DNA from 3 places in the Solibacillus sp. FSL K6-1126 genome. Region 1 is predicted to be linked to each of the others. Evidence: riboswitches for the same ligand, from Rfam matches in the RefSeq annotation. Region 1 holds a riboswitch; each other region holds the start of a gene.
What was found. Region 1 has a riboswitch for cobalamin ahead of MHH44_RS06590 (hypothetical protein). Riboswitches for the same ligand answer to the same signal wherever they lie in the genome.
Positions count from the first base shown of each region.

Region 1 (4,268 bases):
AAGAAGTCGTGAAAAGTGGTTTATCGCAAAAGGTAGGGCTGTTTAAACGCTATCCCAAAGATGCGGATATTTTAGTGAAAAGTGCTTTAAAAGATGTCGGCATGGATAAATTTCTAAAACGGAATATTGGACAGCTTTCCGGCGGGCAGCAGCAGCGTGTGTTCATTGCACGTGCTTTAGTATCCGATCCGAAGCTTCTTATTTTGGATGAACCGACAGTCGGAATTGACCGAGAAAATGTGCAGGCATTCTATGATATGCTCGCACATTTAAATAAGCATCACAATATGACGATGATTTTAGTTACACATGATGTGGACACGGTTTCGGATCGTGTCAGTCATGTAGCGTGCTTAAATCAGTCGATTCATTTCCACGGGTACAAAAATGATTTTGATACGATTTCGGAAGAACAGATTGCTAGCTGGAACGGCCACTCTGTTCGAAAGATTCACTAAGAGGAGCAGGCCGTTATGATAGAAGCTATATTAAACTATGAATTTTTGCAAAATGCCTTTTTCTCAGGGCTTGTTATTGGAGTAATTGCACCATTGCTTGGTGTATTTATCGTAGTAAGACGTTTATCGCTAATTGCGGATGCACTGTCGCATGTAACACTGGCGGGGATTGCCGGGAGCCTGTACTTGAGCCAATCGTTTGCAGCGCTGGCTTTGCTGAACCCGATTTATTTAGGGATTATCGCATCTGTAAGTGGTTCGATCTTAATTGAACGATTACGCCGACTATATAAACATTATGAAGAACTTGCGATACCAATTATTATGTCGGGCGGAATCGGTGTGAGTGCCATTTTAATATCACTTGCAAGCGGATTTAATACCGATTTAATGAGCTATTTATTTGGCTCTGTATCGGCTGTATCACGTCAGGATCTATATGTTGTGCTGGCAATTGCAGTCGTAGTTGTATTATTTTTAGTTTTATTTTTTAAAGAGCTTTTCGTATTGTCATTCGATGAGGAATATGCGAAAGCGAGCGGTTTACCTGCGAAATGGATTCATTTATTGTTCATGATCGTTGTCGCACTAGTTATCGCAGCAAGTATGCGTATTGTCGGAATTTTGCTTGTTTCAAGCTTAATGACATTGCCGGTAGCTGCAGCGATGCGTTTAGCTCGCGGTTTTAAAGAGGCGATTATTTTAGCGATTGTATTTGGAGAGCTGGCAGTAGTAATCGGACTCATTTCTGCATTTTACCTGAACTTGGCACCGGGTGGAACAATTGTTGTCACATCTATTTTGATCTTGCTATTAGTAATTTTAATCAAAAAGCTTGTTTTGAAATTCACAATTAAATCGGAAGGAGAAGAGATACTGTGAATGCAGCGCGCGCGTGGGAAATATTAAAGGATAATGGCTATAAAAAGACGGATAAACGAGAGTTGATTTTGGGTATGTTTGCATCTACAGACAAATATTTGACTGCCCGTGATTTGTTATCAGTATTGAAAAAAGATTTCCCTGGGATGAGTTTCGATACAATTTACCGTAACCTCGCTACTTTCGTGGAGCTTGATATTCTAGAAGAAACAGAATTAAACGGTGAGCGTAACTTCCGTATGCATTGTGAGTCGGATCATCATCACCACCATTTTATTTGCCGTGATTGCGGGAATGTAAAGGAACTGTCTGTTTGCCCGATGGAAATGCTCGGTGAAAAGCTGCCGGGTTATGCTGTAGAAGCACACAAATTTGAGATTTATGGCAAATGTCCGGATTGTTTGTAAATTTCCATTGCATATTTCTGTTAATATGCTAAAGTGATTAAGACAAATTGAATAAATTTGCAGGAAAAAGATGCATTATGCATAAATGGGAATTCGGTGTAAATCCGAAGCTATTTCCGTAACTGTAAGCGTTGATGAAAATAAGTGTGAGACCACTGCTAATATAGCGGGAAGGTACTTATGAGTAAAGTGAAACGCAGAGCCAGGAGACCAATCTTTTTCTTATCGTAACATCCCTCTTCGGAATTAAAGAGAATGTACGGCAGTCACTGATCGAATGAGCATCCTTTTGCAGCACTCTTTTTTGATTTTTGAAGCCATCCATTTTCTTGGGTGGCTTTTTTTCGTACACTCGTAATTTCGTGAGGCACTACTTGAAGTGAGGAGAATTTTATGAAAAAGGATATCCGTTTTTCCTGTTATCCGTTTATGCGGGAAAAATCAAGCTGCGTCGACTATGAAATCCGCACCGATTCTTTGACAACGCGAATCGGTACAGTCTTTCCGACGTTAGTTGATGATGCTTCCGGTCAGCTCGTTTTGGAAGATTTGAGGAGAATCCAACCGTTAGCTTATCATGTCAATGGTTCGGTACGCGGTAAATTAGCCATTACATTTGAGGATTTGCAATGGCTAAGCGATCGATACGATTTTTATGTAAGTGAAGTTGGAGAAGCGATTCAGCAGTTTGTACTGCCACAAGGAATCGAAAGTTCAGCAAGACTGCATATTTGCCGCAGTGAGGCGAAAAAGTCTTTCAGGGCATTACATAAAGTGAGCGAGGAAAGAGAAGTGGATGAAATTTTGTTTGATTTTCTCGGGCTGCTTGCCAATGTGTTTTTTGTCATGGCGGTCTATATGAATCAGCAGCATCAACAAGAGGAAATTCCATTTATCTCAAAATCTTATCCGACGAAAAAGAAAAAAGGGGTTACAACAAATGAAATTTAAGAACAAATGGATCGTTGCTTTAGCGGCAACATTCTTATTAGCAGCATGCGGATCAAATGATGAAAAGTCTGAAAATGATGTGAAAAAAGAAGAGCAGGCCGGTTCGAAAAGTGAAGGTGCACCGTATACAGTTGTTGATGATCGTGGTGTTGAAGTAACATTCGATGAAGTACCGGAAACGATTATTTCCCTGCAGCCTAGCAATACAGAAATTTTGTTTGAGCTGGGTGTCGGTGAACAAATTATCGGGGCAACAGAATATGATACATATCCGGAAGCCGCACAAAAAATTGAACGTGTGTCGACTTCTACTGTCATCAATGCAGAGCGAATTCTGGAATTGGATCCGGATGTCGTTGTTGCCTATACAATTGGGGAGGAAGCACAAATTGCCCAATTGGAAGATGCAGGTTTGAAAGTATTTGTAATTGCTTCGGCTGCGACATTTGATGATGTTTATACAGATATTATCCAACTGTCCGAAGTAATGGATGTAAAAGAAAAAGGCGAAGAAATTGTAGCCGACATTAAAGCACAAATCGAAACAGTACAAGAAAAAACAGCGACAATTGATACGAAGAAAAAAGCATATTATGAAGTTTCGCCAGCTCCGGATCTTTGGACTACCGGCAGCAGTACATTCCAGCAGGAAATAATGGATCACGCCAATGTTGAAAATATTTTTGCTGATCAGACGAGCTGGATTAGTGTGACGGAAGAAGATGTCATTACTCGTAATCCTGAAATTATTATTACACCGGCAACCTATATGGAAAATGCAGTTGACGAGATTCTAGGACGCACAGGTTGGGATAAAATACAGGCAGTTTCAGAAAAGGCAGTTTATCTGGTCGATGGAGATATTATGTCCCGTCCTGGACCGCGTATTGGTGAAGCCGTTGAAATTATGGCACAATCAGTATACCCGGAACTATTTAAATAAGTATAGAATAGAAGGACATGCCTAAGTTTAGGCATGTCTTTTTCAATTAACTTCATTCAGCGGATATCGCTGAATGAAATTAATTGGCTTCCGGCGGATGTCACGACTTCGGCGATGAATTCTTTGCGCTTCAGCGCAAAGCAGAATACGGACGCAATTACGCCGAGGCGTAATTGATAAAAATAAGGGGGGATACGATTGATTTTTATAACCGGTGGTGTGCGCAGCGGCAAAAGTGCTTTTGCAGAAAAATTTGCTAGGCAGTTAGGTGAAGAAAAGACGCTCTACTATGTCGCGACAGGTGTATCCTTTGATGAGGAAATGGAAAAACGAATTATCCGCCATCAGCAAGACCGCGAAAATCAGAACGCCCATTGGAACACAGTGGAAATGCAAGTACAGATTCCTTTTACGATCGAGCAGCTTTCAAATAATGATGTTGTGCTTTTTGAATGTGTGACAACATGGCTTTCGAATGTACTGTATACATATGAACAAAAAAATGAAAATAGCGAGTACATCGATAATTGTATCGAATCACTGCAAAAGCAATTGCTAACATGGCGGAAGCAAGGTGCTACAATAATAGTTGTATCAAATGAAGTGCTGGATGAACTGCCATCACCG
Region 1 covers NZ_JBBOPD010000001.1:1,379,813-1,384,080, forward strand. Annotated here, with positions in the region: gene MHH44_RS06575 (metal ABC transporter ATP-binding protein) at 1-458, shown strand, start outside; gene MHH44_RS06580 (metal ABC transporter permease) at 474-1,340, shown strand; gene MHH44_RS06585 (Fur family transcriptional regulator) at 1,337-1,747, shown strand; cobalamin riboswitch at 1,799-1,980, shown strand; gene MHH44_RS06590 (hypothetical protein) at 2,141-2,698, shown strand; gene MHH44_RS06595 (ABC transporter substrate-binding protein) at 2,688-3,641, shown strand; gene MHH44_RS06600 (bifunctional adenosylcobinamide kinase/adenosylcobinamide-phosphate guanylyltransferase) at 3,840-4,268, shown strand, end outside.

Region 2 (4,268 bases), 370 kb from region 1:
GTTCCGCGCAGTATTAAAAACTTCTCAAACAACACACTTTGCACGCTTCGCATACAATGCCTCCATCCTATTTTTTCTACTATGATTCTTATCCATTCGACTAAAATTGATTGATCACCTTCTAAACGGATAAACGTTTCTATTTATCCTTATGCATACTTAGTACCTATTAGAAAAAAGTGTCGATTGTTTTAAGCACATTATTATCTCAATAAAACAAATCGCGATATAATTCTGAAACTTTTTCCCGACTTATCCGTAAATTAGGTAATAAATTCTAAAGGAGGGAATGATGGTGCTCATTGGATTTTACAGTGCTCTAATAATTTTCACTTTATTATTCATCATTGCAGCTTTCTTTTTTATACGGCAGTTCGTAAATAAGAAATCCTCCCCCTATAACATGAATACGTTTATGCTTGGTGTGCTAACGCTGTTCATGCTGATTGTAACGGGTATTTATGAATATGATTTTTATCATCTACAAGCGGGTAATCAGAAATTTGCGGAGGGGATTTGTGAAATCAACTTTGTAAACGGTCATGGGAGAAGTATTGATACGACTGAAGTAAAGATTGAAGATAATCTTTATAACATAAAGTCCGGTACTTACAAAGATCTACCTGATGGGCGTTATAATTGTGAACTTTCGTATTTACCGATTTCAAAAATTGTGACACAGATCGATATTCAGTCAAAAGGAGAGGAAGGAAACTAATATGGTTGATTTAGATTTTTTAATTCAGTACGGATTCATATTATTAGTGATTTCAATTACGACACTTGTCTTGTCTATGTATTTCCGGAAAAAGCCGAAAGTGGATAAAGGATTTAAGTTTGCCTATCATGGCCTATCATATCGCCGTAAATTTTTACGCACGATTTATTCAATCCCGTTTTGTATTTTTCCGTTAGCGATCATTTATTATTTTGAAAGGTTTTCCGCTAACTTTATATTTGTTACGCTGTTGCTCGTGATCGTATTTGTTTTTCAAATGTCATACAATTACATAAAGTGGAAAAAAGAAGATTAAAAGCCTGTGTTCATCCGAAAGCAGGCTTTTTTTCATTATTTCACTCCACTCGAACCAAAGCCCTTATCACCGCGCTCCGTAACCGACAGCTCGTCTGTTTCATCAATGAAAACTTGCGGAACATATTGAATGACTAGCTGGGCGATTCGCATTTGTTTTTCAATCGTAAAAGGTTCTTTTCCGTGATTGATTAAAATCACGCCGATTTCTCCGCGATAGCCTGCATCGATCGTACCTGGACTATTTAACACCGTAATCCCATGTTTGAGTGCTAATCCGCTACGAGGACGTACTTGCGCTTCTGTTCCCTCCGGCAGTTCGATTTGAAGACCGGTTTTAATTAATGCGTATTCACCAGGCAATAAAACTTTTTCTTCAACCGCACTTAAATCCATCCCTGCATCCCCTTCCCGTGCCTGTTTCGGCAATACAGCATTCGGGTGGGTTTTCTTAATTTTTAATTGAATCGACATATTCAACCAACTTTCTCATTTATAAAATCTATTTACATGCAGTTATAACAAAACCATATTTTTTCTTTATTTTCAATAGGGAGTTTTCTAGAATTCTTAATGGATTTATGTTATCTTTCTTTAGGCTCTTTACTTTTATGTTGTTAAAGCTTATACTCAATTCAACTATATATTGTGTTTTTTTATCACGGTACTACTAAATGTAGTTTAAAAGGGAAGTTTGGTGTGAATCCAACGCTGTCCCCGCAACTGTAAATGCTGACTGAAGACGAATAGACCACTGTGCAATGCATGGGAAGGTATGTCTGACGAATGAAGCAAAGCCAGGAGACCTGCCGCGTTAAAACTACGTACATTTCTTCGGGGAATAGGAAATGGAGGCGCTCTTTTATTCGTTTCCATTTCAAGCTATCCTGTTTTCCGGGATAGCTTTTTTTTGTTTTTTCTGCATGTTCCCCCATGACATGTGGCACCACAATTACTAGTAATATTTAAATAGCGAGGGGTTCTATTATGAAACTTTATACGAAAACAATTTGTCCAAAATGCCTATGGGTAAAATCGGAGCTCGATGCTGCCAACTTGGAGGTCGAGGTTATTAATATTGACCATGATGAGAGCGCAAAACAAATAGTACTCGATGCAGGTTTTTTGTCTGTGCCGTTATTTGAAATCAACGGTGAATTTATCGCAGAGCCGACGTCAATTATCGATCGCATTTCTGAAATGACCGCATGATCATATTTGCTTCACGAACTGGTAATGTACGATCCATTGTGCAAAAACTCGGCTTGCCCGCAAAGGATTTGGCGGAAGTAGAGAAAATGGATGAACCGTATCTTCTATTTACGTATACGGATGGATTAGGCTCTGTTCCCCCTATCGTCGACCAGTTCATGACTGCGAACTTTGATCTATGCAAAGGAATTATCGTAAGCGGAAACCGTAATTTTGGTCATGCTTTTTTCGGCCGTGCAGGTGACCTTTTAGCAGCACAATACGGAATTCCGTTAATCGAAAAAGTGGAAATGCGAGGAACTCCGGCGAATTATGAAGCGATTACAGATTACTACTACTCCATTTGGAAAGAGGCATCGATATGAAACAATATTTAAAATTAAATAACGATATTCTAAACCGTTACCGTGCTACCGGTGAATTGGATCTGGCGAAAGACAAAGAAGCAACACGCCGCTATTTCCTGGAAGACGTGAATGTCCGTTTACGCTACTTTATCGATATCGAGGAAAAAGTGCGTTATTTAGTCGATGAAGGCTATTACGAAAAAGAGTTTTTGGAATTGTACTCGATGGACTTTATTAAACAAATGTACAAAAAAGCCTATTCCTACAAGTTCCGGTTTCCTTCATTCATGAGTGCTTCTAAGTTCTACGAAAGCTATGCGATGAAAAGCCGGGACGGAAAAGAAATTCTGGAAAAGTATGAAGACCGAATCGTCATTATCGCCCTGTATTTAGCACAAGGCGATGAAGCATTGGCTGAAAAGGCCATCGAAGCGGTCATGACTGCCTACCAGCCGGCAACCCCAACTGCCCTAAACAGCGGGAAAAAAGCGCGCGGTGAGCTAGTCTCATGTTTTAAACTAACGATGGACGATACGATGAACTCAATCGCCGAGAATATCGGCTATTGTCTTGAACTTTCCCGCTTAGGCGGCGGTGTCGGGGTAAACTTGACCGATCTGCGTCCATTGGGAGATCCGATTAAAGGAATTTTAAACCGTGCGAGCGGGGTTATGCCTGTTGCGAAACTGCTGGAAAATTCGTTCTCGTATTCGAATCAGCTTGGCCAAAGAAATGGTTCCGGAGTCGTCTATCTAAATGTTTTCCACGGTGATATTGAAGCGTTCATCTCTTCCAAGAAACCAAATGCCGACGATAAAATCCGATTAGCTACATTATCTACAGGGATTATTCTTCCCGATATTTTCTTTGAACTGATGCGCCGCGATAAAGATATCGTATTATTCAGTTCTTATGATATTTTCAAAGAATACGGCAAACGCATGTCGGAAATTTCGATTACGGAAATGTACTACGAATTTTTGGATAATCCAAACATCCGTAAACTGAAACGTTTAAACGCCCGTAAATTGTATACGGAAATTAAAAAGGCGCAATTTGAATCGGGTTACCCGTTCGAAATATTCGATGATAATGTCAATAACATCCACCCATTAAAGGAAATCGGGCGTGTGAAGATGTCGAATCTATGCACCGAAATTCTCCAATACCAGCAAACAAGTGTTGTTACCGACCAAAACGAGCCGAATGAATACGGCCTCGATGTTTCTTGCAATTTAGGATCGATCGACATTCACGAAGCAACGAAAGTTCAGGATTTCGGACAGCTTGTCGATACAGCAATGCGTCTTTTAACGAATGTTTCAACGATGACCGATATCGTCAACGTCCCTTCTGTGTCGAAAGCCAATAAAGTGATGCACTCTGTAGGATTGGGCGTTATGAACTTGCATGGACACCTTGTACAAAGCGGAATCCGTTATGGTTCCAAAGAGTCGATCGAATTTATCGATGCGTTTATGGAATCACTGAACTATCACTCGTTAAAAGCATCAATGAAAATCGCGAAGCAAAAGAACGAAACGTTTTATCGATTTGAGGAAAGTGATTATGCGAGCGGGGTTTATTTTGAAACTTATATAAACAAAGAAGATAAAGAACTTGCACCAGAAGTGATTAAAGCACTTGGGGGTACACCGATTATTACTCGGAATATG
Region 2 covers NZ_JBBOPD010000001.1:1,749,086-1,753,353, reverse strand. Annotated here, with positions in the region: gene MHH44_RS08490 (alpha/beta hydrolase) at 1-53, opposite strand, end outside; gene MHH44_RS08485 (cobalamin biosynthesis protein CobN) at 293-718, shown strand; gene MHH44_RS08480 (hypothetical protein) at 720-1,034, shown strand; gene dut (dUTP diphosphatase) at 1,070-1,507, opposite strand; cobalamin riboswitch at 1,679-1,861, shown strand; gene MHH44_RS08470 (glutaredoxin family protein) at 2,021-2,245, shown strand; gene MHH44_RS08465 (ribonucleotide reductase stimulatory protein) at 2,284-2,610, shown strand; gene nrdE (class 1b ribonucleoside-diphosphate reductase subunit alpha) at 2,607-4,268, shown strand, end outside.
Region 2: another riboswitch for cobalamin. It lies ahead of MHH44_RS08470 (glutaredoxin family protein); the one in region 1 lies ahead of MHH44_RS06590 (hypothetical protein).

Region 3 (4,268 bases), 2.0 Mb from region 1:
TCATGATTTCACAGATTTCTTCAAAGTGAGTATATAAAAAATTTTCTTTATGGTGGTGAAGACACCATTGCGCCATAATAGATCCACCTCGGGATACAATACCTGTTAAACGTTTTGCTGTTAACGGAACATACCGTAAAAGAACACCAGCATGAATGGTGAAGTAATCCACCCCTTGTTCGGCTTGTTCAATCAATGTATCACGGTAAACCTCCCATGTTAGGTCTTCAGCAACACCATTTACTTTTTCTAGTGCTTGATAAATAGGTACGGTACCGACAGGAACAGCCGAATTTCGAATAATCCATTCCCGTGTTGTGTGAATGTTTTTACCTGTTGATAGGTCCATAATATTATCAGCACCCCAACGTGTTGCCCATGTCATTTTTTCAACCTCTTCTTCGATGGAAGATGAAACAGCAGAATTGCCAATATTCGCGTTAATTTTTACATGAAAGTTACGACCTATTATCATGGGCTCTGATTCTGGATGGTTGATATTAGAAGGAATAATCGCTCGACCCTTTGCAACTTCATCCCGTACGAATTCAGGTTTCATATTTTCTCTAATTGCGATAAATTCCATTTCAGGCGTGATAATTCCTTTTCGTGCATAATGAAGTTGTGTAATATTTTTCCCTTTTTTAGCCCGTAACGGTTTCCGCTTTAAACCAGGAAACACGTTATGATTAGTACGAGGATCGTTTTTATCTTTATAACCATTATCCTCAGGCTTAATTTCACGACCATCATATTCCTCCACATCGCCACGTTCTTGAATCCATGTACTGCGAAGGGCAGGGAGACCTTTTGTAATATCGACAGAATAATCAGGGTCTGTATAAGGTCCGCTGGTGTCATACACACGTACTGGAGGATTTTCCTCTTCTCCAAACGTACCAGTTGTCGGGCTTAACACGATTTCACGCATTGGAACCTTAATGTCAGGTCTAGAGCCTGTTACATATACTTTATTGCTACCTGAAAAGTTAGACATAATGGAAATACTTTGTTCGTTTAATGAAGATGGTGACATTGACATAATAAATCTCTCCTTTTTTGAATATAAGGACAAGAGATAGAGCACAACAGTGAGGAGCTTAAAAAAGCTTATGAAGTACATAAAAAAGCCGGTGTCCAATAAATGGTCGGACCCGGCTAATATGTATACAGAAGTAGTATTACTATAATACGATGCTAACTTCCCCACGCTGGTATGATCCAGATCAGGTCCCAAGAGTCAAGAAACTTCAACGTGTTTCATTCTCAGCCCAACTTATTGGACTCCCCTAGTTATTTCTATTCAATTTTATATTAGTATACATGAAACTTCATTGAGATAAAAGGGAAAATTCAGAAAAGTATTTATTAGATGAATTACCTTACCGGATATTGATATCGTACTCATTTCGCATGCACATTACCAACCTCTGCATTTCTCGACGTTAAGAATATTAAAGAAACAAAACCCGAACGTATTATTATTTCTGATGAGTCAACATTTTCAGGAGGTGGACTTTTTTTATATTTAAGGAATTCTGAATCAGAAAGCGTTTTAATTCCTGCTTATTGAAAATCATCCTTGACGAAAAAAGCCATTCGTCATAAAGTAATGTTAAATTCATCAAGCATTAGGTGCCCGTTAAGGGAGAATAGGGAATAAAGTGAAAAGCTTTAGCGTAATCCCAACACTGTATAGAGGAGTTGCATAGCAAAACCCACTGGATTTACATTCTGGGAAGGGGCTATGAAATTGTGAATCTGAGCCAGGAGACCTGCCTAAGTATGCTTACTATTTATAGACACTGGATATGTCTGTAGTTTATTTGTTATCGAATAAACTGCAGGCTATTTTTATTGTCAAAAATACATTTAGATAGGGGAAACGAAACATGCAATTATTACAGCAAACAATTGATCAGATTCAAGGAATCGACCGAAAAATGGAAGAAAAAGCACGTACGTACATAGACTCTTTAGCCAAACCACCACAAAGCCTAGGGAAGCTCGAATCACTAGCTCTGCAAATCGCCACAATTACGGGTGACCTTGCGCCTAGAATCGATAATAAAGCGGTGATCGTCATGGCTGCGGATCACGGGGTGTATGAGGAGGGCGTAACGCCAAATCCGCAAAGTACAACGGTTTTCCAAACATTATCATTTCCGAAAGGGACGACAGGGATGTGTACGATTGCGAAAATTTCGAATGCACAAGTCATTCCGGTAGATATCGGTGTAAAAGAAGATTTACCTCAAGATGCTGGGGTAATCATTAAAAAGGTCAAATACGGGACAGACAATATGGCGAAAGGTCCAGCAATGACCCGAGAAGAAGCGATTCAAGCGATTGAAGTAGGAATTGAAGTCGCAACAGAAGCGATCCAAAATGGTATCAATCTCATTGGTACCGGGGAAATGGGTATCGGGAATACGACACCGAGTGCTGCGGTGCTTTCAGTGCTTCACGGCTGTGATCCGCTGGCAGTAACGGGCTTTGGAGCTGGTGTCGGAGCTGGCGGTATCGAATATAAAGCCGAAGTCATTCGAAAAGCGATTACCTTGAACGAGCCAAACGCCGAAGATCCGATTGATGTTGTAGCAAAAGTAGGCGGACTGGAAATTTGCGGGATGGCCGGAATCTTCCTTGCAGCTGCAGCAAATCGTGTACCGGTCGTTGTTGACGGGTACATTTCAACGGTTTCCGCATTAATCGCCTCTAAGTTAAATCCGAATGTGAAAGCGTATTTGATTCCGTCACATTTATCGGAAGAGCCGGGTGCAAAAATTGCAGCTGAGCTTCTAGGATTAGAGCCAATGCTGCATATGAATATGAGACTTGGAGAAGGTTCGGGTGCTGCACTAGCATTCCCGATTCTAGATGCAGCATGTTCGATGATTACAAATATGGTGACGTTGGAGGAAGCGGCAGCGCTTTTAGTAGCCAAGTAGAAAAATCTTCAAGACATGAAATTCGTAAAATAAAATTACGTAAACGGGCTACATTTAAAGTGACAGGAACTTTTAATGTCGCCTTTTTTATGAATTCGGTATTCCATAGAAATAAATGGAGTTTTTCAGTCTATTCCATTTGTTTTACCAGTAAAGTACCAAATAAGCGGAACTATTTTGTTTTATTGAGTAAGTAAAGAAATCATAAAGAAAAGCCCTATCCAATCCGCTGAAAATGTTATGTGCGACCAAAACATTCGGGGAATGAATAGAACTTGATTTAATTTTACAGAAAATTCAGTGAAATGCAAGCAATTGTCCTGTCATTTGCATTCCCTCCGTAATATCCTATATTAACTAAATGTAAAAACGTATTCGAATTGTTAATAATAACTAAAAAAGTGCTTTTTGAATGAAACTTGGAATAAAGTAACCGGTAAATAGGGTAAGGAAAAGTAAGGCCAATAAAAAGGAGAGGCGGGAGGGGCATTAAGAGAAACGGGGTGATCACTATTTCTCCGTATGTGAAAGGTCGTTTTTGAATATATTCGAAAAGGATGAGGATAATATGAATCAAATTTTCAAAAAAGATGAGTTTATTATTATTCCTTTTTATAAAGGGCGCAAGCAGGAATTTATGGTCGTCAATACGAAGAAGGAATTTAAAAATGGACATACGCACTTAAAGTCATTTAAGATGGCCAAGTATTTGATCAATCTTGCGCGTTGCCAAAAAATCAATTCCGGATTAAGACCATATTTATTAACAAGCCTTACAAGAATATCGGCAGACCGTGAATATATTCAAAAATTAGAAGAGCTTCTAGCCGTGAAAAGAAGTAAAGGGTCAAAAGCTTCCTATTATAATAAAGCAATCTAATTGTACGTAATCACGTCAATAAAAATAGATAGACCGCTTTTTCAAGAAATTGAAAGAGCGGTTTTTTGCATGGAACTTTTTTTGGGGTGGAACTCATCACCTGAGAGCTTACAATGTAACTAAATCATTTTTAATAATGCTTCTTCGCCAATCATACCTTCTTCAATACCGTACGCTCTTGCTTCGTATGTCACGGATTCTAGTGGCGCTTTAAGTAAGTCATCGATCGTTCGAACACCTACTGCACGACCCGCAATGATTTTGCGATCGGACAACTTTTCATTTAACAGACCAACATCGAGTGCACCGCACATAATGTAGCCATGCTCATTCGAAATTGTCAGCAATGTTGTTTTAGGTAATTGAACCGTTACCGCAGTAAATAAATGACCCTGAAGATCAATCGTTTCCGTATAGACGATAACCTTCTCCCCCTT
Region 3 covers NZ_JBBOPD010000001.1:3,364,220-3,368,487, reverse strand. Annotated here, with positions in the region: gene thiC (phosphomethylpyrimidine synthase ThiC) at 1-1,036, opposite strand, end outside; TPP riboswitch at 1,187-1,301, opposite strand; cobalamin riboswitch at 1,617-1,797, shown strand; gene cobT (nicotinate-nucleotide--dimethylbenzimidazole phosphoribosyltransferase) at 1,893-2,951, shown strand; gene MHH44_RS16755 (hypothetical protein) at 3,520-3,831, shown strand; gene MHH44_RS16750 (YunC family protein) at 3,951-4,253, opposite strand.
Region 3: another riboswitch for cobalamin. It lies ahead of cobT (nicotinate-nucleotide--dimethylbenzimidazole phosphoribosyltransferase); the one in region 1 lies ahead of MHH44_RS06590 (hypothetical protein).